4 regions of the Streptomyces sp. YPW6 genome follow, and region 4 is predicted to be linked to each of the others. Evidence: riboswitches for the same ligand, from Rfam matches in the RefSeq annotation. Region 4 holds a riboswitch; each other region holds the start of a gene.

What was found. A riboswitch is a leader RNA that binds a small molecule or an ion and turns the genes downstream of it on or off. The one in region 4 is predicted to bind cyclic di-AMP.
Positions count from the first base shown of each region.
Region 1: it holds a riboswitch for cyclic di-AMP, as region 4 does, so the genes downstream of both, KME66_RS06410 (M23 family metallopeptidase) here and KME66_RS11930 (C40 family peptidase) in region 4, are expected to answer to the same signal.
Region 2: it holds a riboswitch for cyclic di-AMP, as region 4 does, so the genes downstream of both, KME66_RS21190 (transglycosylase family protein) here and KME66_RS11930 (C40 family peptidase) in region 4, are expected to answer to the same signal.
Region 3: it holds a riboswitch for cyclic di-AMP, as region 4 does, so the genes downstream of both, KME66_RS02950 (LysM peptidoglycan-binding domain-containing M23 family metallopeptidase) here and KME66_RS11930 (C40 family peptidase) in region 4, are expected to answer to the same signal.

Region 1 covers NZ_CP076457.1:1,462,673-1,469,732, reverse strand. Annotated here, with positions in the region: gene KME66_RS06420 (pitrilysin family protein) at 1-1,124, shown strand, start outside; gene KME66_RS06415 (pitrilysin family protein) at 1,151-2,521, shown strand; cyclic di-AMP (ydaO/yuaA leader) riboswitch at 2,839-3,006, shown strand; gene KME66_RS06410 (M23 family metallopeptidase) at 3,021-3,836, shown strand; gene KME66_RS06405 (GntR family transcriptional regulator) at 4,017-4,724, shown strand; gene KME66_RS06400 (HPr family phosphocarrier protein) at 4,885-5,166, opposite strand; gene KME66_RS06395 (bifunctional GNAT family N-acetyltransferase/acetate--CoA ligase family protein) at 5,263-7,060, shown strand, end outside.
Region 2 covers NZ_CP076457.1:4,765,721-4,772,780, forward strand. Annotated here, with positions in the region: gene KME66_RS21175 (nucleoside triphosphate pyrophosphohydrolase) at 1-930, shown strand, start outside; gene KME66_RS21180 (cytochrome P450) at 987-2,267, shown strand; gene KME66_RS21185 (transglycosylase family protein) at 2,444-3,517, shown strand; cyclic di-AMP (ydaO/yuaA leader) riboswitch at 3,806-3,984, shown strand; gene KME66_RS21190 (transglycosylase family protein) at 3,990-4,697, shown strand; gene eno (phosphopyruvate hydratase) at 5,021-6,301, shown strand; gene KME66_RS21200 (septum formation initiator family protein) at 6,396-6,875, shown strand; gene KME66_RS21205 (DUF501 domain-containing protein) at 6,924-7,060, shown strand, end outside.
Region 3 covers NZ_CP076457.1:654,532-661,591, forward strand. Annotated here, with positions in the region: gene KME66_RS02940 (STM4011 family radical SAM protein) at 1-453, shown strand, start outside; gene KME66_RS02945 (SGNH/GDSL hydrolase family protein) at 462-1,301, opposite strand; gene KME66_RS02950 (LysM peptidoglycan-binding domain-containing M23 family metallopeptidase) at 1,463-2,446, opposite strand; cyclic di-AMP (ydaO/yuaA leader) riboswitch at 2,450-2,610, opposite strand; gene KME66_RS02955 (tyrosine-protein phosphatase) at 3,054-3,866, shown strand; gene KME66_RS02960 (DUF6126 family protein) at 3,901-4,074, opposite strand; gene KME66_RS02965 (helix-turn-helix domain-containing protein) at 4,140-4,748, opposite strand; gene KME66_RS02970 (aspartate aminotransferase family protein) at 4,809-6,206, opposite strand; gene hpnH (adenosyl-hopene transferase HpnH) at 6,203-7,060, opposite strand, start outside.
Region 4 covers NZ_CP076457.1:2,762,853-2,769,912, reverse strand. Annotated here, with positions in the region: gene KME66_RS11940 (C40 family peptidase) at 1-926, opposite strand, end outside; gene KME66_RS11935 (hypothetical protein) at 1,245-1,598, shown strand; gene KME66_RS11930 (C40 family peptidase) at 1,646-2,842, opposite strand; cyclic di-AMP (ydaO/yuaA leader) riboswitch at 2,841-2,996, opposite strand; gene pcrA (DNA helicase PcrA) at 3,299-5,737, shown strand; gene KME66_RS11920 (M23 family metallopeptidase) at 5,799-7,060, opposite strand, start outside.

The sequences.
Region 1 (7,060 bases), 1.3 Mb from region 4:
TCGAGCTCGTCCAGGGGGCCGGCGGCTCGCTCAACGGCACGACCAGCTTCGAGCGGACCAACTACTTCGAGACCATGCCCACCCACCAGGTGGAGCTCGCCCTGTGGCTCGAAGCCGACCGGATGGGCTCCCTCCTCGCCGCGCTCGACGAGGAATCCATGGAGAACCAGCGCGACGTCGTCAAGAACGAGCGCCGCCAGCGTTACGACAACGTGCCCTACGGCACCGCGTTCGAGAAGCTGACCGCCCTCTCCTACCCCGAGGGCCACCCCTACCACCACACCCCGATCGGCTCCATGGCCGACCTGGACGCGGCCACGCTGGAGGACGCCCGCGCGTTCTTCCGTACGTACTACGCGCCCAACAACGCGGTGCTCTCCGTGGTCGGCGACATCGATCCCGAGCAGACCCTCGCCTGGATCGAGAGGTACTTCGGTTCGATCCCCTCCCACGACGGCAAGCAGCCGCCGCGCGACGGGACACTGCCCGAGATCATCGGTGAGCAGCTGCGCGAAGTGGTCCACGAGGAGGTTCCGGCGCGCGCCCTGATGGCCGCCTACCGGCTCCCGCACGACGGCACCCGCGCCTGCGACGCCGCGGACCTGGCGCTGACCGTGCTGGGCGGCGGCGAGTCCTCCCGGCTGCACAACCGCCTGGTCCGGCGCGACCGTACGGCCGTGGCGGCGGGCTTCGGCCTGCTGCGGCTCGCCGGGGCTCCCTCGCTGGGCTGGCTGGACGTCAAGACCTCCGGCGGCGTCGAGGTGGAGACGATCGAGGCCGCCGTCGACGAGGAGCTGGCCCGGTTCGCCGCCGAAGGTCCCACGCCCGGGGAAATGGAGCGGGCCCAGGCGCAGTTGGAGCGCGAATGGCTCGACCGGCTCGGCACCGTCGCCGGGCGCGCCGACGAACTGTGCCGCTACGCCGTCCTGTTCGGCGACCCGCAGCTGGCCCTGACCGCCGTGGGCCGCGTCCTGGACGTCACCGCGGAGGAGGTGCGCGCGGCGGCCGCCGCGGCCCTGCGTCCCGACAACCGGGCCGTGCTGGTCTACGAGCCCATCGAGCCGGCCGACGAGGCCGCCGAGGGCGAAGAAGGCACCGACGCGCACGAGGGGGCGGCCAAGTGAGCGACGCCGCCGTGACTGGAGTAGCCATGGAGTTCCACCCGCAGCCCACCCCCGGCACGGCCCGCCCCTGGGCCTTCCCGGCGCCCGAGCGGGGCACTCTGCCCAACGGGCTGACCGTGCTGCGCTGCCACCGCCCCGGCCAGCAGGTCGTCGCCGTGGAGATCTTCCTCGACGCGCCGCTGGAGGCCGAGCCCGAGGGCCTGGACGGCGTGGCCACGATCATGTCGCGGGCACTCTCCGAGGGCACCGACAAGCACAGCGCCGAGGAGTTCGCCGCCGAGCTGGAGCGCTGCGGAGCCACGCTCGACGCGCACGCCGACCACCCCGGCCTCCGGGTCTCCCTGGAGGTCCCGGCCTCCCGGCTGGCCAAGGCGCTCGGCCTGGTCGCCGAGGCGCTGCGGGCTCCCGCCTTCGCGGAGAGCGAGATCGAGCGCCTGGTGGGCAACCGCCTCGACGAGATCCCGCACGAGCACGCCAACCCTTCCCGGCGCGCCGCCAAGCAGCTCTCCAAGGAGCTGTTCCCGGCCACCGCCCGGATGTCCCGCCCGCGCCTGGGCACCGAGGAGACGGTCCGGCGGATCGACGCGGCCGCCGTGCGCGCCTTCTTCGAGGCCCACATCCGCCCGTCCACCGCCACCGCCGTGATCGTCGGCGACCTGACCGGCATCGACCTCGACGCCCTGCTGGCGGAGACCCTCGGCGACTGGTCCGGCAACACCGCCCAGGCCCGGCCGGTGCCGCCGATCACCGCGGACGACACCGGCCGCGTCGTCGTCGTGGACCGCCCCGGCGCGGTCCAGACACAGCTGCTGATCGGTCGCATCGGCGCCGACCGGCACGAGCGCGTGTGGCCCGCTCAGGTGCTCGGCACGTACTGCCTGGGCGGCACCCTCACCTCCCGGCTGGACCGGGTGCTGCGCGAGGAGAAGGGCTACACCTACGGTGTGCGCGCCTTCAGCCAGGTGCTGCGCTCCTCCGGCCCGGACTCGGGCGGCGCGGCGATGCTCGCGATCAGCGGCTCGGTGGACACGGAGTCCACCGGACCGGCCCTGGAGGACCTCTGGAAGGTCCTGCGGACGCTGGCCGCCGAGGGGCTGACCGACGCCGAGCGGGAGACGGCCGTGCAGAACCTGGTGGGTGTCGCCCCGCTGAAGTTCGAGACCGCCGCCTCCGTCGCGAGCACCCTGGCCGATCAGGTCGAGCAGCACCTCCCCGACGACTACCAGGCCCACCTCTACGCCCGGCTCGCCGAGACGGGCACCGTGGAGGCGACCGCCGCCGTGGTCAACGCCTTCCCGGTGGACCGCCTGGTCACGGTCCTCGTGGGGGACGCCGCGCAGATCGCCGAGCCGGTGAAGGCCCTCGGGATCGGAGAGGTGACCGTCGTCACCGGCTGACTCCCCGCCCCGCACGGCCGTCCGGGGGCGACCCGGACGAGCCCGGCGATGAGCCCGCCCGGCCCCGGTGGTGAACCCGCGCGAAGCCTGCCGTGAACCTGTGCGACCCCTGCCGTGAACAGGACCCCGACGAAAGAGTTTTCGTCGGGGTCCTGAGCTTTGGTGCGCTTGGTCCCTTTTGGTCCTCTTTGTTGGCTTGGTTGCCTGTCTGCCCTGTGGGATGTGCGACAAATCCCCTTGTCCGTTTGGTGATGGGAAGTCGCCCCGCCTAGCGTCGGCCCGGCTGTCCGTCACCCGTATGCCGCAGCCGCGGCGCCGGGCAGTCATCGCCGAGTCCCCGTCAGGCGCGAGCCTGGGGAGCCGGGGACCCACGCAGTCCCTGGGGTGAATCGGGGGCCCGTACCGCGCAACCGGCGCGGGCATCCGTAGGAGACCTTCCTGCTCCGAACCCGTCAGCTAACCCGGTAGGCGAGAAGGAAGGAAAGGAACCAGCCCCTCCATGGCGTTCACCCGTGCCACCGGGAAGCACCGTGCCCCGAGCCGCCTCACGCGCCGGAGCGTCCGGGCCGCAGGCATCGCGGCCCTGGCCACCACCGGAGTCCTCGGCTCGCTGTCCTCCCCGGCCCTCGCCGCGGACACCGAGGCCACCAAGGTCGCCGACACCGGCCTCACCCAGGCTCTGTCCCTCGACGCCGCCCTCGCCGAGCAGATCGACGCACAGGCCGACGCCCAGCAGCGGCAGGCCGACGCGGCCGCCAAGGCCAAGGCCAAGGCCGCCGCCGAGGCCCGCGAGAAGGCCGCCAAGGCCAAGGCGAAGGCCGAGGCCGAGCGCAAGGCCGAAGCCCGCGCCAAGGAGATCCGCGAGGAGAAGGCCCGTGCCGCCCGCGCCGCCGAGCGCGCCCGGCTGAACGCCTTCCACCTCCCGGTCGCCGGCTCCCACGTCACCACCGGCTACAACGCGGGCGGCTCCCTCTGGTCCTCCGGCAGCCACTCCGGCGTGGACTTCCAGGCCGCGTCCGGCAGTTCCGTCGTCGCCGTCGGCGCCGGTACCGTCGTCGAGGCCGGCTGGGGCGGTGCGTACGGCAACAACATCGTGCTCCGGATGGCGGACGGCACCTACACCCAGTACGGCCACCTCTCCTCCATCGGCGTCTCCGTCGGCCAGAGCGTCTCCTCCGGCCAGCAGATCGGCCTCTCCGGCTCCACGGGCAACTCCACCGGCCCGCACCTGCACTTCGAGGCCCGCACCACCCCCGACTACGGCTCCGACATGGACCCCGTCGCCTACCTGCGCTCCCACGGTCTGAACGTCTGACCCACCCCGCGCCACCCACCGTCCGAAGGCCCCGGCACCCGCCCGGGGCCTTCGGGCATTCCCGCGTGAAGATATCCCTCGATTCCGGCCTGCCATCGGAAATTCCAGCGGATTGTCATAGAGTCACGGAACAGACGTCGGGCGGCCGCGTTTCGCGGGGATCAAGGCGGAGGTTCGGATATGCGCATTCCCGCGCATTCGGTATGCACGGCAATCCGTGACGACATCGTCTCCGGTGTCTACGAGCGCGGCAGCCGCCTCACCGAGGAGCTGCTGGCCCGCCGCTACGGGGTCTCCCGGGTCCCGGTCCGCGAGGCGCTGCGCACACTGGAGTCCGAGGGTTTCGTGGTCACCCGCAGACATGCCGGCGCCTGTGTCGCCGAGCCCACCGCGCAGGAGGCCGCCGACCTCCTGGAGGTGCGGATGCTCCTGGAGCCGCTGGGGGCGGCCCGCGCCGCCCACCGCCGCACCGAGGCCCACCTCAAGGTGCTCCGCGGTCTGGTCAGGCTGGGCCAGGAGCGGGCCCGCCGGGGTGAGGGGGAGGATCTGCGCTCGCTGGGCGGCTGGTTCCACGAGACCCTCGCCCAGGCCTCAGGCAGTCCCGGGCTCATCGCGCTGCTCACCCAGCTCCGGCACAAGATCGCCTGGATGTACCTGGTCGAGCAGCCGGTCAGGCCGGTCGAGTCCTGGGCCGAGCGCGGTGCGATCGTGGACGCCGTGGCGCGCGGCGACGCCGAACGCGCGAGGGCGCTCACCGCCCAGCACGCGGAACGCTCCACCGCCGAGCACCGGCTCCGCCGCCCGGATCTCGCGGCGCGCCGCACCGCTCCCGTTCCTCCGGTGAGGAGTTCGCAACACGGCGTAAACACGGCGGGTGTCCGGCATTAACAGAAGCGCCGTATACAAAGAAGAGTAATTCCGAAGTGCGCTTTCGTGCTGCCCGCATTTTCGAGAAACGGCTCTTTCCCGAAAGCGAAAGAGCCGTGACCCCTTCACGAGGTCACGGCTCTCGCGCGGGTCGCATCCGGACGGACCGGAGGCGGAGGGGTCAGACGGTCTCCGGGAGCTCTTCCAGGCCCTCGGCGACCAGCTTCGCCAGCCGGTCCAGGGCGGCCTCGGCGTCGTCCGCGTCGGACGCGAGCACGATCTCCTCGCCACCCTGCGCGCCCAGGCCGAGCACGGCCAGCATGGAGGCGGCGTTCACCGGGTTGCCGTCGGCCTTGGCGATCGTCACGGGGACGCCGGAGGCCGTGGCGGCACGGACGAAGATGGAAGCGGGGCGGGCGTGCAGGCCCTCGGCCCAACCGACGTTTACGCGGCGCTCAGCCATGGTTCTGCCCTTCACATATCAACGGTTGTCTAGACCAGTCTCTCATGCGGTGCGTGGTGCTGTGCCCGGCCTCCGGTCCGGCCGTAGGCTTTGGCCATGGAGCCCACGCCGGAACAGCGTCCGCATCTCGCGTACCCCGACCACTGGGAAGCGGACGTGGTGCTCCGTGACGGGGGCACCGCACGCATCAGGCCGATCACCACGGACGACGCCGAGCGACTGGTCAGCTTCTACGAGCAGGTGTCCGACGAGTCGAAGTACTACCGCTTCTTCGCCCCGTATCCCCGCCTATCGGACCGGGACGTGCACCGCTTCACCCATCACGACTACGTCGACCGGGTGGGACTGGCCGTCACGACCGGCGGCGAGTTCATCGGGACCGTCCGCTACGACCGCATCGACGACCGGGGCCGCCCCGCCTCCGCCCCCGCCGACGAGGCCGAGGTCGCCTTCCTCGTGCAGGACGCCCACCAGGGCCGCGGGGTCGCCTCGGCGCTGCTGGAACACATCGCCGCGGTCGCCCGCGAGCGCGGCATCCGGCGCTTCGCCGCCGAGGTGCTCCCCGCCAACAACAAGATGATCAAGGTGTTCCGGGACGCCGGGTACACCCAGCGGCGCAGCTTCGAGGACGGCTCCGTCCACCTCACCCTCGACCTCGAACCCACCGAGAAGTCCCTCGCCGTCCAGCGCGGCCGCGAACAGCGCGCCGAGGCCCGCTCGGTGCAGCGCCTCCTCGCGCCCGGTTCCGTCGCGGTCATCGGCACCGGCCGCACCCCCGGTGGAGTGGGCCGCACGGTCCTGCGCAACCTCCTCGCCGCCGGCTACACCGGCCGCGCCTACGCGGTGAACCGCGCCTTCGACGAGGGCCCGGCCACGCTCGACGGGGTCCCCGCCCACCGCTCGCTCGGCGAGATCGACGAACAGATCGACCTCGCCGTCATCGCCGTCCCCGCCCACCGGGTGCCCGAAGCCGTCGCCGACTGCGGCGAACACGGCGTCCAGGGTCTGGTCGTCCTCTCCGCCGGTTACGCCGAGCGGGGCGCCGAGGGCCGCGCGCTCCAGCGCGAACTGGTCCGCCAGGCCCGCTCGTACGGCATGCGGATCATCGGCCCGAACGCCTTCGGCATCATCAACACCGCCGACACCGTCCGGCTGAACGCCTCCCTCGCCCCCGAGTCGCCCGCCCGCGGCCGGATCGGCCTGTTCACGCAGTCCGGCGCGATCGGCATCGCCCTGCTCTCCGGCCTCCACCGGCGCGGCGCGGGCCTGTCCTCGTTCATCTCGGCGGGCAACCGGGCCGACGTCTCCGGCAACGACTTCCTCCAGTACTCCTTCGAGGACCCGGACACCGACGTCGCCCTGCTCTACCTCGAATCGCTCGGCAACCCCCGCAAGTTCACCCGCCTCGCCCGCCGCACCGCCGCCGTCAAGCCCGTCGTCGTGGTCAAGGGCGCCCGGCACAGCGGCACCAACCCGCCCGGCCACGCCGTCCCGGTCAGCCGCATCCCCGACACCACGGTCTCCGCGCTGATGCGCCAGGCCGGTGTCATCCGGGTCGACACCGTGACCGAGATGGTCGACGCCGGGCTCCTGCTGGCCGGCCAGCCCCTCCCGGCCGGCCCCCGGGTCGCCATCCTCGGCAACTCGGAGTCCCTCGGTCTGCTGACGTACGACGCCTGCCTCGCCGAGGGGCTGCGCCCGCGCCCGCCGGTCGACCTCACCACCGCCGCCTCCCCGCAGGACTTCCGCGAGGCCCTGGCCGAGGCGCTGGCGGACGGGACCTGCGACGCCGTGATCGTCACCGCCATCCCGTGGGTGGGGGAGAACGGGGAGGCCGAGACCGGCGACGGCGAGGTGCTGGCCCAGGCCCTGACCGGGGCGGTGGCCGGGGGAT
Region 2 (7,060 bases), 2.0 Mb from region 4:
CACCGGGTCGCGCCCGGTCTGCTGTCCTGGCCGGCCTGGCAGACCCTGCGCGCCGCCGACCGCGTCCTCACCGCGGACCCGGACCAGCCGCAGCTGCCCTACCTCCGCGAGGCGGGCGTACGCGTCGAACACGCCGCCCCCTCCGCGGACGAACTGGTCGCGGACTGCGCGGGCGGCCGGACGGTGGTCGTCCTGACCGGCGGAGAGGGCAACGCCCCCCTCACCGACGGCCTGGCCCGCCTGGGCGGCTCGGGCCGGGTGGCCATGCCGGACCTGGAACTGCTCCCCGGCTCGTACGACCTCCCCGGCGCCCGCCTCCTCGACCTGGTCCAGGTCATGGACCAGATCCGCCGCGTCTGCCCCTGGACCTCGCAGAAGACCCACCGGGGCCTCGCCAAGTACGCCATCGAGGAGGCGTACGAACTGGTCGAGGCGATCGAGGACGGCGACCGGGACGAACTCCGCGAGGAACTGGGCGACGTCCTCCTCCAGGTCGTCTTCCACGCGCGCATCGCCGAGGAGGACCCCGACGAACCCTTCGCCATCGACGACGTGGCGGGCGGCCTCGTCGAGAAGCTGATCCACCGCCACCCGCACGTCTTCGGCGACGAGACCGCCGAGACCCCCGAGGACGTCCACGCGCACTGGCTGCGCACCAAGGCGATCGAGAAGCAGCGCACCTCGGTCACCGAAGGCGTCCCGCTCGGCCAGCCGGGCCTGGCCCTCGCCGCGAAGCTCGGCAGCCGCGCCCGCACGGCCGGCCTCGACGTCCCCCTTCCCACCGGCGACCCGTCCTCCGGCAACGCCATCGGCTACGACCTCCTCGCCCTCGCCGTCGCCGCCGAGGCGAACGGCACCGACCCGGAAGCCGCCCTGCGCGCGGCGGCCCGGGCGTACCGGGACGCGATCCTGGCGGCGGAGGAGGCGTGAACGACAGCCCCGACACCCGCGCCCCCGAGCGCTCCGCCTGCCCCCACAGCGCCACCATCCCCGACAGCGCCCCCGAACTCTTCACCTGGGAGTTCGCCTCCGACCCCTACCCCGCCTACGCCTGGCTCCGCGAGCACCGCCCCGTGCACCGCACCGCGCTGCCCAGCGGGGTCGAGGCCTGGCTCGTGACCCGGTACGGGGATGCCAGGCAGGCGCTCGCCGACGCGCGGCTCTCCAAGAACCCCGCCCACCACGCCGAGTCGCCGCACGCCAAGGGGAAGACGGGGATTCCGGGGGAGCGCAAGGCGGAGCTGATGACGCATCTGCTCAACATCGACCCCCCGGACCACACCCGGCTGCGCCGGCTCGTGTCCAAGGCGTTCACCCCGCGCCGGGTCGCGGAGTTCGCGCCCCGCGTGCAGGAGCTGACGGACCGGCTCATCGACGGGTTCATCGAGGAGGGGAAGGCCGATCTCATCCACGACCTCGCCTTCCCGCTCCCCATCTACGCCATCTGCGACCTGCTCGGCGTTCCCCGCGAGGACCAGGACGACTTCCGGGACTGGGCGGGCATGATGATCCGGCACGGGGGCGGGCCGCGCGGCGGGGTCGCCCGGTCGGTGAAGAAGATGCGCGGCTATCTCGCCGAACTCATCCACCGCAAAAGGGAGAACCCCGGCGACGACCTGATCTCCGGACTGATCCGGGCCAGCGACCACGGCGAGCACCTCACGGAGAACGAGGCGGCCGCGATGGCGTTCATCCTCCTCTTCGCCGGCTTCGAGACGACCGTCAACCTGATCGGCAACGGCACCTACGCGCTCCTGCGCCACCCCGAGCAGCGGGCCCGGCTGGAGGCGTCCCTCGCGGCGTCCCCGGACCTGGAGGAGAGCGACCTGCTGGCGACCGGGCTGGAGGAACTGCTCCGGTTCGACGGGCCGGTAGAGATGGCGACCTGGCGGTACGCCACCGAGCCGCTGACCCTGGGCGGCCAGGAGATCGCCGCCGGGGACCCCGTACTCGTGGTGCTCGCGGCGGCCGACCGCGACCCGGAGCGCTTCACGGATCCGGACACACTGGACCTTGCACGGAGTGACAATCAGCACCTCGGTTACGGGCACGGCATCCACTACTGCCTGGGGGCCCCGCTGGCCCGCCTCGAAGGGCGGACCGCGCTGGCCACGCTCCTGAGACGCCTGCCTGACCTGCGACTTGCTGAAGAACCTGCCGATTTGCGGTGGCGCGGCGGGCTCATCATGCGCGGACTGCGCACGCTTCCGGTCGCGTTCGAGCCGGGAAACCGTTCCGAGGAAAGTGACACGCTGTCAACTCTGTGACTTTTACGTGATCTGCGCTGCATCGACTTGTGACACACGTTCGAGTCCCGCTAGGTTCACGGTTCGACGCGTCGGCCGCATGGTGCTCACGCGTCACTGGTGCACCGACGCAGGCACGTAATCCCGCTGCGCGGAGCTCAGGTCACTCGCTTGTCAGTCGCACGGAAGGCATACCCATGGGCTCCGCGAACGGCAGACACCGCCGCCCTCGCCAGGCACCCGCCATCGTCGTCGCCGCAGGCGTGACGGGATCGGCCATCGCCATCCCGCTGCTCGGGGCGAGCGGCGCCACCGCCGCCGAGGCCACCACCTGGGACCGGGTCGCGGAGTGCGAGAGCGGCGGCATGTGGAGCGCCGACCTCGGCAACGGCTACTACGGCGGGCTCCAGTTCTCGCAGGAGACCTGGTCGGCGTACGGCGGAACGGAGTTCGCACCCCGCGCCGACCTCGCCAGCCGGTCGCAGCAGATCTCCGTCGCCGAGAAGGTCCTGGCGGACCAGGGCCCCAAGGCATGGCCGAGCTGTGCGGTGATCTCGGGGCTCGCGGTGGACGGCAGCCTGCCGGGCGTCGACCCGGGCACCGCGCCGGCCCCCGACCCGACGGCCACCCCGACCGACGACGCGGACGCGTCCGGTGAAGCGGATGAATCCGGCACGTCCGGTGAAGCCGGCGAGTCCGGCAAGGGCGGCAAGGGTGACGGGAGCGGGAAGGCCGAGAAGGGCGGCCCGGCGGGCAAGGGGGACAGTGCCGGCGCGGAGCGGGGCGCCGAAGCCCCCGACCCCGCGGTGACGCCCTCCGCCCCGCCCTCCTCCGAGGCCCCCGACGCCGCCGACCCCTCCGCCGCCCCCGACGCCTCCCTGGGCAAGGGCGGCAAGCATCGCGGCGCCCCCGCGCCCGAGGAGGCCGGTGCCGGGCAGGAGGAGGGGCCGCGCGGATCCGGCCGGCACGCCTCGCGGGGTGACGGTGACGCCCGGGACGGCGGTGCGGCGGTCGCCGGTGCGTACACAGTGCAGCCCGGCGACAACCTCTGGGCGATCGCCGACGCCCAGGAAGTCCCCGGCGGCTGGACCGGTCTGTACGAGACCAACAAGGACCTCCTGGGCTCCGACCCGGACCTGATCCTGCCCGGCCAGAACCTGGATCTGGGGCTGGAGCGGAGCCAGGGGCAGGGGCAGGGGCAGGGGCAGGGGGCCGGTCAGGCCGCGCCGCAGGATGCCGACGCGTCCGCCGAGGCGCCTGCCGCCAACTGAGTCAATTCGGGAAAACACCCCGAAAACAGAGGCAGTTAAGAGACCTATGTCCACTTTGCGTAAGTGAGACATGGGTCTCTTTGCTTCAACTCACGCGCCCCTTCCGGTCCCTTCGCGCACATCGCCCCCGACCTGCGGAAACGCCCCATCGGTTGCCGCGAGTTCGAGTCGATTGCCCCCTATGTCCGTCTTTGAATGTCGGGCTTGCCTGTGTTTACGGTCTAAGCCGCTCGCACCGCGGGCCCCGTCGACCGTCACGCCGAATCCTGCCGTCGGTCGGAGGGAACAGACGCGTAAGCGCCGTAGGCAGGAGCGGGGGACCCAGGTAGGCCGCCGGGTCCGCACGATCCCCTTCCGGGGGGCGTACGGGACCGGCTTGGGGTGGAGCCGTGCGCAAGGACGCACGGCCGGGCAACTCATCAGCCCGAACCCGACAGCTCACCTCGTAGGCGTCGGTGAGGAGATTCGTTCCATGCTGCTGAACAGCAAGGGCAAGCACCGCCGCCCGTCCAAGGCCACCCGTCTCGCGACCCTCGCCGGTGTCGCCGGTGCCGCCGTCGCCGTCCCGCTGATGGGTGCGACCAACGCCTCCGCCGCCTCCGTCGAGACCTGGGACGCCGTCGCCCAGTGCGAGTCCGGTGGCAACTGGTCCATCAACACGGGCAACGGCTACTACGGCGGGCTGCAGTTCTCGCAGTCCAGCTGGGCCGCCGCCGGCGGTACGCAGTACGCCGCGCGCGCCGACCTGGCCTCCAAGGACCAGCAGATCGCCACCGCCGAGAAGCTTCTCGACATGCAGGGTCCGGGCGCCTGGGCCTGCGCCGGCGCCGGCGGCCTCACCAACGACGGTGTGGACCCGGGCGTGAACCCCGGCGGCTCCGGCCAGTCCGCCAGCAAGCCCGAGCAGGCGCAGCCGCAGCGTCAGGCCGAGCAGCCCACGACGCGCAGCGAGCAGCGCGAGGCCCCCAAGGCCGAGAGCAAGAAGACCGTCACCACCCCGACCGGCGACAAGGTCAAGAAGGGCGACGGCGAGTACAAGGTCAAGTCCGGCGACACCCTGAGCAAGATCGCTCAGAAGGAAGGCGTCAAGGGCGGCTGGAGCAAGCTCTTCCAGCTCAACGACGACATCGTCGAGGACGCAGACCTGATCTTCCCGGGTCAGCAGCTCCACCTGAAGTAATCGCCGTCTCTCCTCCTCGGAGGGAGGGTGTCCGGCGGCATCCTCCCTCGCACGGCTTCCCGGCCCGGCGCGCTCTTCCCCCCAGCGCGCCGGGCCGGGTTCTTCGTGAGCGGTGGGCGTCCGGAGGGCCGCGTGCGTTCACCTCTTGTTGTTACCGCCCAGTAGATTTCTAGAGTTCTGCCCCGTTATGCAGGCTCTTGGGTCCTTTTTCGTCCCAGGAGGCGGGCGGGCGGCCGACGGACGCGGCCGGGCCGGATAGGCTCGTGTCGCAAGGCCACAGTGACCCTGCACAACCAGTGTCAGATCCCAGAAGGAGATGCCTCGTGCCGTCCATCGACGTCGTCGTAGCCAGGGAAATCCTCGACTCCCGGGGCAACCCCACGGTCGAGGTCGAGGTCGGCCTCGACGACGGCAGCACGGGCCGTGCTGCCGTTCCGTCCGGCGCCTCCACCGGTGCGTTCGAGGCCATCGAGCTTCGCGACGGTGACCCCAACCGCTACCAGGGCAAGGGCGTCGAGAAGGCCGTCCTCGCCGTCATCGAGCAGATCGGCCCGGAGCTCGTCGGGTACGACGCCACCGAGCAGCGCCTCATCGACCAGGCGATGTTCGACCTGGACGCCACCGAGAACAAGGCCTCGCTCGGCGCGAACGCCATCCTCGGTGTCTCGCTGGCCGTCGCGCACGCCGCCTCCGAGGCGTCCGACCTGCCGCTCTTCCGCTACCTCGGCGGCCCGAACGCGCACCTGCTGCCCGTTCCGATGATGAACATCCTCAACGGCGGCTCGCACGCCGACTCCAACGTGGACATCCAGGAGTTCATGATCGCGCCGATCGGCGCGGAGTCCTTCTCCGAGGCCCTGCGCTGGGGCGCGGAGATCTACCACACGCTGAAGAAGGTCCTCAAGACCAAGGGCCTGTCCACCGGACTCGGCGACGAGGGCGGCTTCGCCCCGAACCTGGAGTCCAACCGCGCCGCCCTGGACCTCATCGTCGAGGCCATCAAGGAGGCCGGCTACGTCCCGGGCCGCGACATCGCGCTCGCGCTCGACGTCGCCGCGTCCGAGTTCTACAAGGACGGCGCCTACGAGTTCGAGGGCAAGTCCCGCTCGGCCGCCGAGATGACCGAGTACTACGAGGAGCTCGTCTCCGCGTACCCGCTGGTCTCCATCGAGGACCCGCTGTACGAGGACGACTGGGCCGGCTGGAAGGTCATCACCGACCGCATCGGCTCCAAGGTGCAGATCGTCGGCGACGACCTCTTCGTCACCAACCCCGAGCGCCTGGCCCGCGGCATCGAGGAGGGCTCCGCCAACGCCCTGCTCGTCAAGGTCAACCAGATCGGTTCGCTGACCGAGACCCTGGACGCCGTCGAGCTGGCCCAGCGCAACGGCTTCAAGTGCATGATGTCGCACCGCTCCGGCGAGACCGAGGACGTCACCATCGCCGACCTCGCCGTCGCCGTGAACTGCGGCCAGATCAAGACCGGCGCCCCGGCCCGCTCGGACCGCGTCGCCAAGTACAACCAGCTGCTGCGCATCGAGGAGATCCTCGACGACGCCGCGGTGTACGCCGGGCGCTCCGCCTTCCCGCGCTTCAAGGGCTGACCCGCAGCGCCAGGCCGGTGGCCTCCGCCCGTCCCCGCACCCGGTCCCGTACCGTGTGCGGGGACGGACGTGCGTAACGGGGAGGCGGGCAGACATGGCCGGCAAGGACCGCGACCGGTTCTCCACCGCGACCAGGCTGCGGCTGCTCGGCGAGCAGACCGCGGCCCGCGTGTACCGGTCGCAGAACCGCCGCCAGGCCCGCCGCTCCCGGCTCACCGGCCGGGCCGCGTTCCTGGCGCTGGTCGTCTGCTCCCTGGTGGTGGCGCTCGCCTACCCGATGCGGCAGTACGTCTCCCAGCGCGACGAGATCGCCGAGCAGGAGCGGCTCTCGCAGGAGGCGCAGCGGCGCACCGAGGAGCTGCGGGACGAGAAGGCGCGGCTCCAGGACGACGCGTACATCATGCGCCTGGCCCGCCAGCACCTCCACTACGTCCTTCCCGGGGAGACCGCCTACACCGTGGCCGACCCCGACGCGGCGAAGGACCGCCGGTCGGAGCCCGGCGCGAGCGACCGTCCCTGGCACTCCAACCTCTGGGACGGCGTGGACAGCGCCGACCGTGACGACCGCGACTGACCGACCCGCGACCCCCCTTCACGAGCTTCGAGCAGAACCAAGGCAGGCATGGAAACGCCCCCTCCGCAGACCGAGTCCACCCAGCCCACCGACGCGGACATCGCCGCGTTCCAGCAGCAGCTCGGCCGCCCGCCGCGCGGCCTGCGCGCCATCGCGCACCGCTGTCCGTGCGGCAACCCGGACGT
Region 3 (7,060 bases), 2.1 Mb from region 4:
CGGGCGGAGCTGCCGGACACGGTCTATCTCTGGGTGAACGCGGCCGAGGGCCACACGTACACCGACGCGGAGGCGGCGCGCTGGACGGAGCTGGATCCGCTCTTCCCCTACAGCCGCGATCCGCACCGCTCGGCGGGTCTGCCCTGCCGCACGGGCGAGTCGGTCATCTCGGTGGACGGGGACGGCACGGTCCGGCGCTGCCACTTCGTCGAGGCGGAGCTGGGCAACCTCTACGACGGCAGTTACCGCCGGGCCCTCGGCCCACGGGCGTGTCCGCTCGCCGTGTGCGACTGCCACATCGGCTATGTGCATCTGGAGTCGCTGCCGCTGTACGACGTGTTCGCCGGCGGTGTCCTGGAGCGGATACCGGCCGGATACGGCACGGGGACGCCGCCGGACAGGCTCGTCGTGCCGAACCCGTCCCGGCGTGCGCTCCCCTTGCTGGAGCCCTGAGGGGCCCGCTACAGCGGCAGCAGGTCGGGGCGTTTGGCCTCGACGTGGTCGCCGGAGGACTCGCCGCGCAGCCGTCGGCCGATCCAGGGCACCAGGTACTCGCGGGCCCACTGGAGGTTGTCGCGCCGCTCGTCGAAGGGGCTGCGCTGGGCCTGCGGCGGCCAGGGCTGGTCGGGGTCGGCGGGCACCTCGTGGCCGAGGACCTGGGCGGCGCGGAGCGCGACACGGGTGTGGCCCTCGGGCGACAGGTGCAGCCGGTCGGCGTCCCACGCGCGGCGGTCCTGGACCGAGCGCAGGGACCACAGGTCCAGCACCGGACACCGGTAGCGGTCGGCGATGGCCCGCAGATGGACGTTGTACGTGGCGATCTTGCCGCGCATGTGGCGCAGCACCGGGACACCCCGGGTGTCGAAGCCGGTGGTGACCATGACCGTGCCGACGGCGTTGCTCAGATCGGCGACGGCGCGCTCGAAGCGCTCGGCGAGATCATCGGGGTCGGTGCCCGGCCGGATGATGTCGTTGCCGCCGGCGCAGAAGCTGACCAGATCGGGGGCCAGCTCCTTGGCGCGCGGGACCTGCTCCTCGACGATCTGGTCGAGGAGACGTCCTCGTACGGCGAGATTGGCGTAGCGGAAGTCCCCGTGCGGGGAGTCTTCGTACGGAGCGCCCGCGGGGCCGGCCGGGTCGGGGGCCGGGAGCCGGTCGGCGAGGAGCACCGCGAAGCGGTCCGCCCATCCGACGAAGGTCCCGTCGGGACCGGGGTCTCCGACGCCCTCGGTGAAACTGTCGCCGATCGCCGCGTACGACCCGATGGTGTGCTGCTGGTTGTTTCTCGAATCGTCTGCCACAAGGACGTATCCTGCATTGCCCGATGTGACCTACGCGACCGTAATACGGGGTTGACGGAGGGTGAGATAGACCACCCGGTCAGTTTTCGGTAAACCCGGAATAAAGCGAGGGGCGGTGCGCCGCCGCGCACCACCCCTCGGACTTTTCTCCCGCCGCTCGGTCAGACCGAGACGCCGTGCTGACGCAGGTAGGCGATCGGGTCGACGTCCGAACCGTAGCTCGGGCCCGTGCGGACCTCGAAGTGCAGGTGCGGGCCGGTCGAGTTGCCGGTGGAGCCGGAGAGGCCGATCTGCTGGCCGCCGGTGACGGTCTGGCCGACCGAGACGTTCAGCGAGGTCTGGTGGGCGTACTGGGAGTACATGCCGTCCTCGTGCTTGATGACGACCTCGTTGCCGTACGAGCCGCTCCAGCCGGCCGAGACGACGGTGCCCGAGCCGATGGCGAGGACGGGGGTGCCGGAGGCGGCCCGGAAGTCCGCGCCGGTGTGGTAGCCGCTGGACCAGCTGGAGCCGGAAGCGCGGTACGGGGTGGTGACGTTGGCACTGGCCAGCGGGGCGGACCAGCCGGAACCGGTGGCCTCGGAGGAGCCGCTCTGCGCGGAGGCGCCGGAGCCCTCGGAGTCGTCGGCGGAGATGGTGTCGCCCTTCGGGGCCTCCTCCGGCGCGGCCTTCGGGGCCGGTGCCGCCTTCTTCGGCGCGGCCTTCTTCGGGGCGGCCTTCTTCGGGGCGGCCTCGGGGGCCGCGGACTTCTCGGCCGGGGCGGAGCCCTTGGCGCCGAGGGTCAGCTTCAGGCCCGGGTGGATCAGGCTGGGGTTGTCGCCGACCGCGGAGCGGTTGTCCTGGTAGAGCTTCTCCCAGCCGCCCTTGAGCTGGTGCTCGGCGGCGATCTTCGACAGGTAGTCGCCGGTGACCACGGTGTACGTCTTCGGGGCCTTCGACGTGACAGGAGCGGCGGCGGGAGCGGTGTGCGCGGCGGCGACCGAGGCGGCGGCCGGCTTGGCGGCCGGCACGGCCTGGTCCGCGGCGTTCGCCACGGTGGCGCCGATGAGCGGGAGGGCGAGTGCGGCGCCGCCGGTCCCTGCGGCGAGGACGCCGCGGGAGATCGGGCCGGACTTCGGACGGCGGTGCTTACCCTGTGCGGGCATGGGGAAGTTCCTCTCCGGCGCCTGCGAGGTGAGCTGTCGGGTTCGGGCTGGAGATGCCCGGTCGCGTTGCCGCGACTTCACCCCGAGCCGGCCCGGATCTCTCCGGACCGGCGGCTTACCTGGTTCCCCCGCTCCTGCCACACGTGAGTGGGTGGGTGCGAATTCCGGGCGGCGGCAGGATTAGGCGGTCCGTCCGGATTGACGGTGACCGTAAACCGGTCAGGACGGGCGGAACAAGCCATCGGTTGCCCGGTGGAATCATCGATTCGATGACGCCCCGGATTTCCGGTCACACTCCGTGGATTACGGATCTTGCCTTTCCGTGCGAGTAACGGGAATACCCCCTCGCCCTCTCACCACGGACCGTCACGGATATGATCCCGCTCACCCCTGGAATCCCATCTCCCCCACTAACGGGGCACGTTATGCGAAATGCTCCAATACGGACATGTCGCTCGCGGGTCTCCTGACGCCGGGTCACCCCGGCCCGCCCGGCGCCCGGCACCAGGAGGCAGCCGTGATGATTTTCTGTCGAATCGATGTCGTATCGTCACGGGAGCGCCCTCGCCGGAGAGCCGCGCCGACGCCCGAGATCCCAGGAGCCCCCGTGACGCAGCAGGTGCCGCAGGTCCCGCCGAACGAGATCGTGCTGACCGGAGTCCGCAACTTCCGCGACGTGGGCGGACTCCCCACCGCGGACGGGCGGCGGACCGCCTTCGGCCGGCTCTACCGCAGTGGCCATCTGGCGCACGCCACCGCCGAGGACGCGGCCTTCCTCGGCGGGCTGGGGCTCCACACCGTCTTCGACTTCCGCCACTCCGCCGACCATCAGCTCGACGGCTACGACATCGAGCTGGCCGGTGTCCGCAATGTCAGCATTCCGCTCTCCGACCCGGCGGACGGCGCGGAGTTCTGGCGCCTGGTGGGCAGCGGGAACATCGAGCAGCTGCGTTCGGTCCTGGCGGGAGGCAAGGGGGTCGACCGCATGGTCCGGATGTACCGCGCGACGATCGAGGACCGCACCGCCGAGCACAGCCGGGTCCTGCACGCCCTGGCCGAGGACAGCGTCCCGGCACTGATGCACTGCGCGGCGGGCAAGGACCGGGCCGGCCTCTCGATCGCGGTCGCCCTGCTCGCCGTCGGGGTCGTTCCGGAGGCGATCGAGGAGGACTACCTCAAGTCCAACGACCCCCACCGCCGGTACAAGGTGAAGCGCTCGGACCCGTCCGGGACCGGTATGTCGCCCGAGGTGGCGGAGCTGCTGGACCCGCTGTTCGGGGCGCGGCCCGCCTATCTCGCAGCGGCCTTCGCCGCCATCGAGGAGAACTGGGGATCGACGGACCGCTATCTGGCCGAGGGGCTGGGGATCTCCCCGGAGACCCGGGAGCGGCTGCGCGAGCGGCTGCTCGACGAGGGCTGACCCCTGGGGCGGCCGCTCGCCCCGGGGCGGCCGGTCACTTGCTCCCGGCCACCGCGAAGAGCAGGTAGAGGAAGGCCGCGATGATGTGGCCCGCCACCAGATAGGCGAAGAGCCGGATGATGACTCCGCGCGGCATCCGCTTCTCCTGCGGGTCCTCGTCCGCGCGGCGGCCGGGGCCCAGCGGGTCGTAGTGTTCGGAATCGGACATGACGGTCCTCTCGGTCGGCCTGGTGGCCGGTGGAGTGAAGGGGTGGGGCCGGCGGGGACGGCCGGTCAGCGCGGGTGCGGCCCACTGCCGAGGCAGATCTCGGCGGCCGGGCTCTGCAGGAGGGAATGGACGAAGAGCAGCTCCGCGCCGGAGCGGTCGACGGCGGCGATCCGGTGCGGGGTGAGCGAGTCGAAGTGGGCGCTGTCGCCGGGTTCGAGGTCGTGGACCGTGTCGCCGAGCCCGACCCGCAGCCGGCCCTCCAGGACGTACAGCCACTCCTCGCCGGGGTGCACCCGGACCAGGTCGCCCTGGGCCCCGTACGGGACGCGCACCCGCAGCGCCTGCATCGCACGGCCGGAGCCGCCCGCCTGCCGGTACATCCAGCCGTCGGCCTCCGCCCCCTCGAAGCCGCCGCCGCGGATGACCGCGTCCCGTTCGGGCGGCTGCTCACCGAGGAGCTCGGAGACCGTCGTACCGTAGATGCGGGCGAGCCCGAGCAGCATGGGCAGCGAGGGCTGTCTGCGGCCGGTCTCCAGCCGGGAGAGATGGGCCGGCGAGAGCCCGGCCCGCCGGGCCGCGGTCTCCAGGGTGAGACCACGGGCACGGCGCAGGTCGCGCAGGCGGGGGGCGACGCCGGGGAGCTCGTCCGGCGCCCCTTCGTCCGGAGGTTTCATGCCTCTATTGGGCCAGGATCTTTCCTCTGGGGCAATTTTCTTGCCTGAGAGGCAAACAGCTCAGCGGTTGGCCACGGCCTGCTTCACCAGTGTCCGGCCGAAGTCCCACATCAGGCCGCCGCCGCTGTGCGCCTCGTCCATGACGGCGGTGAACGCCGCCACGAAGCGGTCCACCTCCGCGTCCCCGATGACCAGTGGCGGGATCAGTTTGATCACTTCCAGGTGGTCGCCGGAGACCTGGGTGAGGATCCGGTGCTTCTGGAGCAGCGGGACCACGACCATCTGCGCGAAGAGGCCCTTCCGGGCCGCCTGGAGCATGGTCCAGCGGCTCCGGAGCTTCCACGAGGACGGCCGGCCGAACTCGATGCCGATCATCAGCCCCCGGCCGCGCACCTCGTGCAGCAGCTCGTAGCGGTCCACCAGGGCGGCCAGCCGCGCGCGCAGCAGGTCCCCGGTGCGCCGGGCGTTGGCCACGGTCTCCTCGTCCTCCATCACCGCCAGGACGGCGAGCCCGGCCGCCATCGCCTGCGCGTTGGAGCCGAAGCTCGCGGAGTGGACGAGGACCCGGTCCATGGAGGAGTAGACCTTGCGGAAGATCCAGTCCTTGCCGAGGGTCGCGCCGACGGGCACATAGCCGCCGGAGAGGGCCTTGGCCACGCACACGAGGTCGGGCTCCACCCCCTCCTCGTGCTGGTAGGCGTAGAAGTCGCCGGTACGGCCGAGGCCCGTCTGGACCTCGTCGGCGATCAGGAGCGCCCGGTGCCGGTGCAGCAGCTCCTGGGCCTCGCGCAGATAGCCGGGCGGCGCGGCGTGCACGCCCTTGCCCTGGATCGGCTCGACGACCAGGGCCGCGACGTCGCCCCGCTCCAGCTCACGGCGGAGCGCGTCGAGGTCGCCGAGCGGGACGGCCGTGTCGGGGAGCAGCGGGGCGAAGCCGTCGCGGAAGCCGCTCTCCCCGTTGACCGAGAGGGATCCCGTGGTGAGCCCGTGGAAGGCGTGGTCGCAGTAGAGGACCCGGGGCTTCCCGGTGGCGTACCGGGCGAACTTGAGCGCCGTCTCGACCGCCTCCGTGCCGCTGTTCCCGAAGAAGACGCGGTCCAGGTGAGGGCTGTGGGTCAGCAGCTTCTCGGCGAGCAGTCCGGGCAGCGGCTGGCAGTCGAAGCGGGTGAGGTCGGCGAGCTGGGCGTCGAGCACGTCGTGCAGGGCCTTGGCGACGACCGGATGGTGCCGGCCGAGCCCCATGACGCCGAACCCGGCCAGCATGTCGAGGTAGTCGTTGCCGTCCGAGTCCCAGAAGTACGCGCCCTCGGCCCGCTCGTAGACCTTGTCGAAGCCGATGGTGTGCAGCATGCGCGGCAGCTGGTGGTTCAGGTGGCGCGCATGGAGCTCGTACCGCTCGGCGCCGCGCTCGGCGAGGAGCCGTCCGAGGTCGAAGCCGCCCGGCCCGCCGTCCGTCACCGGTTGCCGCCCACGCTCTCCCGTGCCGCGCGCAGGGACTCCTTGAGGGATCCCATCGTGGCGAGCACCGCCGTGGGTTCGTAGCCGCAGTGCGCCATGCAGTTGGCGCAACGCGGGTCCTTGCCCCGGCCGTACTTCTCCCAGTCGGTCTCCTCGATGAGCTGACGGTACGTCGGTACGTAGCCGTCGCTCATCAGGTAGCAGGGGCGCTGCCAGCCGAAGAGGGAGTAGTTGGGGATCGCCCAGGCGGTGCACGGGAAGTCCGCCTTGCCCTCCAGGAAGTCCAGGAAGAGCGGCGAGTGGTTGAGCCGCCAGCGGGCCCGGTTCCCGCCCGCGAAGGCCTTCTTGAAGAGCTCGCGGGTCTGCTCCACGCCGAGGAAGTGCTCCTGGTCGGGAGCCTTCTCGTAGGCGTAGGCGGGCGAGATCATCATCTCGTCGACGTGCAGGTCGTCGTTGAGGTAGTTGAGGACCTCGATGACGGTCTGCGGGGTGTCGGTGTTGAAGAAGGTGGAGTTGGTGGTGACGCGGAAGCCGCGGCGCTTCGCTTCCTTCATCGCGGCGACGGCCTCGTCGAAGACGCCTTCCTTGGCGACCGACTCGTCGTGCCGCTCGCGCAGTCCGTCGATGTGCACGGCGAAGGCGAAGTACGGGGACGGGGTGAACTTGTCGAGCTTCTTCCGCATCAGCATCGCGTTGGTGCAGAGGAAGACGTACTTCTTCCGGGCGACGAGCTGGCGCACGATCTCGTCGATCTGCGGATGCATCAGCGGCTCGCCACCGGCGATGGACACCATGGGGGCCCCTGATTCGAGCACCGCGCCCACCGCCTGGGCGACCGGCATGCGCTGCTTCAG
Region 4 (7,060 bases):
GCCAGTTGGGAGCGCGGGATGCGCTGTCCGGCGTTGATCTGGGTGTAGGTGGTGCGCGGCAGGCTGACCCCCGCGGCCTTCCAGGCCGCCTGGGTGAGGCCGGAGCAGTCGAAGGCGTTCGGTCCGGTCGCGCCCCAGACGTACGGCTTGCCGATCGCGCCGCGGGCGAAGGCGATGGCCTGCCCGGCGCGGGAGCCGGTGGCCGGTGCGGGGCCGCTGCGGGCGGTGGAGCGGTCGGCGTGGACCGGGCCGCCGCCGTGCCGGGCGTCGGCGGCGCGTTCGACGTCGGCCCGTTCGTCGGCGGTCAGGGTGGCCAGCAGCTTCCGGGCGTCGGCCAGCTTGGTGCGGATCGCGGCGCGGTGCTCGCGCAGTTCGGTGCGCCGGGCGGCGAGGCGTTCGGTCTCCTCGTCGGCGCGGGCCTTGACCTGGGAGATCCGGGAGACCTGCCGCTTGATGTTCCGCAGCAGCCCGCTCTGCCGGTCGCCCGCCCGGTCGAGGTAGGAGGCGCGTTGCAGATAGGCGTCGGGGTCGGAGGAGAGCGCCAGTTGCAGGGCCGGATCCAGGGTGCCGGAGCGGTACTGCGCGGTGGCCAGTGAACCGAGCGCGTGCCGGGCGGTGTTGAGGCGGTCGGTGCGGCGGGCGGCCTCGTCGGTCAGGGCGTCGACGGCGCGGGTGGCGGCATCCGCCTTCTCCTTCGCTCCGTTGTACTTCTCGGTGGCGACCTCGGCGTCGTGGTAGAGCCGGTCGACCTTCGCCTTCACCTGGTCCGCGGTGGGGGCCGGTTCGGCGGGGGCCGCCCCCGCACCGGTGACCGATCCGGCGGTGGCGGCCCCGGCGAGCGCCAGGGTGGCGGCGGTGCGGGCAGCAGGGCCGAAGAGCGGGCGCTGCTTGGGTTTTCGATGAGCTGACCTGCGGTGCGCTGCCACGGGGGCGGCATCCTTCCTCTCGGCTGTCCGCCGGGAAACGGCGGCGGGTCCGGGATGGACGCTAATCCTGGCGAGGGGAAAAGAGTCGCCATGACAGGTATTGCCCTGATGTGACGTTTCGCCGGTCACGGATGATCGAATCGATCAAGGAAGTCGAAGGCGGCAAGGAAGCCGTAGGCGGCAAGGAAGCCGAATGCAGCAAAGAGGCCGAAGCCGTCAAGGAGGCCGAGCCATCAGGGGGGAGAGAGGCCGGGGGCGGGCGAGGAAGGCTTACCTCACTGAAGGGTAAAACTTTGGCCATGGCTAGGCTGCCGAGCCATGGACGTACTCATCAATGTCTTCGTCGCCCTGCACATCATCGGCATCGCCTCCCTGCTGGGCGGCTTCCTGACGCAGATGAAGGCCATGGGGTCCGGGGCCGCGCGCTTCACCCCCGCGATGCTGCACGGCGCGCTGACCATGCTGGTCACCGGCATGGTCCTGGTCGGCCTCAACCAGGCCGACGACCAGACCGTGAACAACGTCAAGGTCGGTATCAAGCTGGCGCTGCTGGTCGTGATCCTCGCCCTGGTCTACGTCAAGCGCGACGAGGAGAAGACGGGCAAGGGCCCGTTCATCGCGGTCGGCGCCCTGACGACCGCCAACATCTTCATCGCCACGGTCTGGACCTGAGGCCGGTCCCGGTCGTCCGGGGGGCGGCCTCAGGTCCGGACACCGGGTCACGCCGGGCGGACGCTCCCGTAGATCGGCATGTAGTAGATCGACTCCTCGCGCACGTTCGCACCGGGCTTCGGGGCGTGGATCATCATCCCGTCGCCCTTGTAGATGCCGACGTGGCTGATGTCGTCGTAGAAGAACACCAGGTCCCCGGGCCGGAGGTCGGACGTGGCGACCCGCGTGCCGACCTCGACCTGGTCCCAGGTGGTCCGGGGCAGGGTCACGCCCGCCTCCCGCCAGGCCGCCTGCGTCAGCCCCGAGCAGTCGTAGCTGGCGGGACCCGAGGCCCCCCACACGTACGGCTTGCCGATCTGGGCGCGGGCGAAGGCCAGCACCTTCTCCGCCTTGGCGGCGTAACCGCTGTCCGTACCGGACCCGGACCCCGTGTCCGTGCCCGTACCGGTGCCCGATCCGGATCCCGGACCGCCGCCGGAATCCCGCGCCGCCTCCTCGCGGGCCTGCTCCTCGGCCTCGGCCTTCTGCTTCGCCTCGGCGGCCTGGCGGGCGGCCAGCTTCGCCGCCTTCTCCTTCGCCTCGGCCTCCTTCCGCCGCTCCAGCTCCGCCAGCCGCGCCTTCTCCTCGGCGGTCAGCCGGGACAGCAGCTCGCGCGCCTCGGTCAGCTTGGCCTGGACGTCCTTCTTGCTGGAGGCGAGCGTGGCCTGCGTCTCGGTGAGGGTCTCCAGACTCTTCACGGCCTCCGCGCGCTTCTTCGCCGCCGAGGCCTGCTGCGTACGGAAGTCACTCAGGGCCATCTGCTGCCGCTGCGTCGCCCGGTCCATCAGCCGGCTCTGGTCGAAGTACCCCTGCGGGTCGTCCGCGAGGAAGAACGTCGCCGTGGGAGCGATGCCGCCGCTGCGGTACTGGGCCGCCGCGTAGGAGCCCAGCGCCCGGCGCGCCTCGTTGATCTTCTCGGTCCGCTTCGCCACGTCCGCGAGCAGCCCGTCGACCTTCTTCTGCTGCGACGAGGAGGCGGCCTTGGCCCGGTTGTACTCCTGGGTGGCCGTGCCCGCCTGCCGGTACAGGGCGTCGACCTTCTTCTGCACGTCCTCGATGGCGGGCTTCGGCTCCGCGGGCGCCGCCGTGGCGCTCTGCGTGGAGAGCAGCGTCACCGAGGCCAGCGCGGCCGTCGTCAGTCCGACGGCGGGGGTGGTGGTGCGCACCTTCGTGCGCGGCTTGCGATGCGATGCCAAGACCGGCATCTCCTTCCGTGGACCGCCTACCGGGTTAGCTGTCGGGTTCGGACGGAACGGAAGGCTGTCCTACGGTCCGCATACGGGAGTGCGGGCCGATTCACCCCGGTGCTGCGTGTGGGTCCCCGGTTCCGGACCGCCGGGGAGGCGGCGCGGATTCGGCAGAGGTGTCCGTCAGGCGCGGTTCGCCTCAGGGAGGTACGGATCACCTGACCGAGCACGCTAGCCAAAGCGCCCCACCGCTGGGAAGGACGATGAGCGATATGCCCGATACATTTTCGTGACCTGTCCGGATCGGAGGTCCGGCACCCCCTCCGACCGGGCCGTCCTTCACGGACCGTGGACGTCCGCTCTCCGTGCGTACGGGTGACGGGCGGGCGGTTCCCCGGGTCCCGGCGGCCGCTGCCGACCGCTTCCCGGCTTCGGCGGAAGGTTGTCGGTCCGGCCGCCTAGACTCGGGAGGCGATGAGCAGCCTCTTTGACGACAGTTTCCTGACCGGCCTCCAGCCCGCGGAGGACGGCCCCCCGCCGCCCCCCGAGGACCACGCGCCCGAAGCGGTGCCGGAGGGACTCTTCGAGGGTGTCTACGACGCGCCCCCGCCGCCCCGCGACGGGTACTACCGGGACGGCCACCCGCGCCCGGCAATCGATTCCGCCGGGCTGCTCGAAGGACTGAACACCGAGCAGCGCGCCGCCGTCGTGCACGCCGGATCCCCGCTGCTCATCGTCGCCGGGGCCGGTTCCGGCAAGACCCGGGTGCTCACCCACCGCATCGCCCACCTGCTGGCCGAGCGCGGCACGCACCCCGGGCAGATCCTCGCGATCACCTTCACCAACAAGGCCGCGGGCGAGATGAAGGAGCGCGTCGAGCAGCTCGTGGGTCCGCGCGCGGGCGCCATGTGGGTCATGACCTTCCACAGCGCGTGCGTCCGCATCCTGCGCCGCGAGTCGAAGAAGCTCGGCTTCACCTCGTCCTTCTCGATCTACGACGCCGCCGACTCCAAGCGCCTGATGGCCCTGGTCTGCCGCGATCTGGACCTGGACCCCAAGCGCTATCCGCCCAAGTCCTTCACCGCCAAGGTCTCCAACCTCAAGAACGAGCTCATCGACGAGGAGACCTTCGCCGGGCAGGCCGCGGATGGTTTCGAGAAGACCCTCGCCCAGGCGTACGCGCTCTACCAGGCCCGCCTCCGCGAGGCCAACGCCCTGGACTTCGACGACATCATCATGACGACGGTCCACCTCCTCCAGGCCTTCCCGGACGTCGCCGAGCACTACCGCCGCCGCTTCCGCCACGTCCTCGTCGACGAGTACCAGGACACCAACCACGCCCAGTACACGCTGGTCCGTGAGCTGGTCGGCCCGGCCGGCGAGGACGACGCCCCCGCCGAGCTGTGCGTGGTCGGTGACGCGGACCAGTCGATCTACGCCTTCCGGGGCGCGACCATCCGCAACATCCTCCAGTTCGAGGAGGACTACCCGAGCGCGACCACGATCCTGCTGGAGCAGAACTACCGCTCCACGCAGACGATCCTCTCCGCCGCCAACGCCGTCATCGAGCGCAACGAGAGCCGCCGCCCGAAGAACCTGTGGACCAACGCCGGCACCGGCGCCCGCATCACCGGCTATGTCGCCGACACCGAGCACGACGAGGCGCAGTTCGTCGCCGACGAGATCGACCGGCTCACCGACGCGGGCGACGCCAAGGCGGGCGACGTCGCCGTCTTCTACCGGACCAACGCCCAGTCCCGTGTCTTCGAAGAGGTCTTCATCCGCGTCGGCCTGCCCTACAAGGTCGTCGGCGGCGTGCGCTTCTACGAGCGCAAGGAGGTCCGGGACGTCCTGGCCTATCTGAGGGTCCTCGCCAACCCCGAGGACAGCGTCCCGCTCCGCCGCATCCTCAACGTCCCCAAGCGCGGCATCGGGGACCGCGCCGAAGCCATGATCGACGCCCTGTCGCTGCGCGAGAAGATCTCCTTCCCGCAGGCGCTGCGCCGCGTCGACGAGGCGTACGGCATGGCGGCCCGTTCCTCCAACGCCGTCAAGCGGTTCAACACGCTGATGGAGGAGCTGCGCACGATCGTCGAGTCCGGCGCCGGACCGGCCGTCGTGCTGGAAGCCGTCCTGGAGCGCACGGGCTATCTCGCCGAGCTCCAGGCCTCCACCGACCCGCAGGACGAGACCCGCATCGAGAACCTCCAGGAACTCGCCGCCGTCGCTCTCGAATTCGAGCAGGAGCGCGGCGAGGAGGAGGGCGCGGGCACGCTCGCGGAGTTCCTGGAGAAGGTCGCGCTCGTCGCGGACTCCGACCAGATCCCCGACGAGGACGAGGACGGCTCCGGCGTCATCACGCTGATGACCCTGCACACCGCGAAGGGCCTGGAGTTCCCCGTCGTCTTCCTCACCGGCCTGGAGGACGGCGTCTTCCCGCACATGCGGGCCCTCGGCCAGACCAAGGAGCTGGAGGAGGAGCGCCGCCTCGCCTACGTCGGCATCACCCGCGCCCGCGAGCGGCTCTATCTGACCCGGGCCGCGATGCGCAGCGCCTGGGGCCAGCCCTCGTACAACCCGCCGTCGCGGTTCCTGGAGGAGATCCCGGAGGCGCACCTGGAGTGGAAGCGCAAGGGCCCGATGGCCGCCCCCGCCGGTCCCACCTCCGGCATCACGTCCTCGCTGTCCTCCTCCCGCTCCCGCTCCGGCCCCTCGGGCTTCGCGACCCGGCGCTCCTCGGACAAGCCGACGGTCGCCCTGGCCGTCGGGGACCGGGTGACGCACGACCAGTTCGGCCTGGGCACGGTGACGGCCGTCGAGGGCCACGGCGACCAGGCCAAGGCGACGGTCGACTTCGGCGACGACCGCCCGAAGAAGCTGCTCCTGCGGTACGCGCCGGTCGAGAAGCTGTAGGCCGGAAGGCACGGGAGCGGGGGAGGGCCGTCGAAGCCCTCCCCCGCTCCCGTGCGTGCCGTCAGGCCGGGTTGAGGCCCTTGCTGCGCAGCCACACCAGCGGGTCGATCGCCGCGCCGCCGCCGGGCCGGACCTCGAAGTGCAGGTGCGGGCCGGTGGAGTTCCCGGAGTTCCCGGAGTACGCGATGACGTCGCCGGCCTTCACCGGGCCCGAGCGGATCTTGGTGCTGCTGAGGTGGCAGTACCAGGTCTCGGTGCCGTCGGCGGCGGTGACGATCGCCATGACCCCGTAGGCGCTGTTCAGCTGGGTGCGTACGGTGCCGTCGGTCGCGGCCATCACCGGAGTGCCGTACGAGACGGGGAAGTCGATGCCCGAGTGCACGGACATCCAGTTGACGCCCGCCTGGCCGTAGTAGGCGGAGAGCCCGTGCTGCTTGACCGGCAGGAAGAACTTGGGGCGCAGCGCCTCGCGACGTGCGGCCTCCTCCTCGCGCTTCTTCTTCTCCGCCGCCTGCCGCTCCCGCAGGTCGATGCGCTCCTGGGTGCGGCTCGCGCGCTCGCGGAAGTCGTCGCTGCCCTCGGAGAGCTGCGCCAGCTGGCTGTCCAGCCGGTTGTTCGCGGCGACCGGCTTGACCGTGCTGGGGTCGGCGACCGCCAGCGAGGTGGTCGTCTCCTCCGGCTTCTCCTCGCCGCCGGGCATCCCGACCGAGGCGGCCGCAATGCCCGCGACGCTCATCACGCAGGCGGAGGGCACCGCGACGGTGAGCAGGGCGGAGCGTTTGGCGGGGGTGCGGCGGCGGGCCCGGCTGCGCGGGGCGGGGGGACGGGCCGCGGTGCGGTTCACGGAGTGCGGGGCGGGGAAGTCGTCGTCGGCGTCCTGCTCCGCCGCAGCCGGGGTGACGTCCGGTGCGGTGTCCGGTGCGACGTCGTGGGCGAGGACGTCGAACCGGGCGGTGGCGGACACGTCGGCCGCCGGTTCACCGGCCGTCCGGTCCGCCTCGGCCGCTCCCTCGGGCTCCGTCGCGTGGTCCTGCTGCTGTTCGTACAGCGGATACGACGTCTGTTCGGGTTCGTACGCGGTGTCCCCGGGCGTGGCGCCGGAGTTCCAGGCGGTCGCGTCGTAGGCACCGGAGTCGTACCCGACCGTGCCGTACGCGCCGGTCTCGTAGGCGCCCGTCTCGTAGCCGCCGGTGGCGAAGGCGGTGGTGGCGTACGCGCCGGTCTCGTAGGCGTCAGCCCCGTGGCCGCCGGTGGCGTGCGCGGTGTCCGCCGGGTATGTACCGGTCCCGTAGGCGGACGTCTCGTACGTCCCGGTGTCGTGCG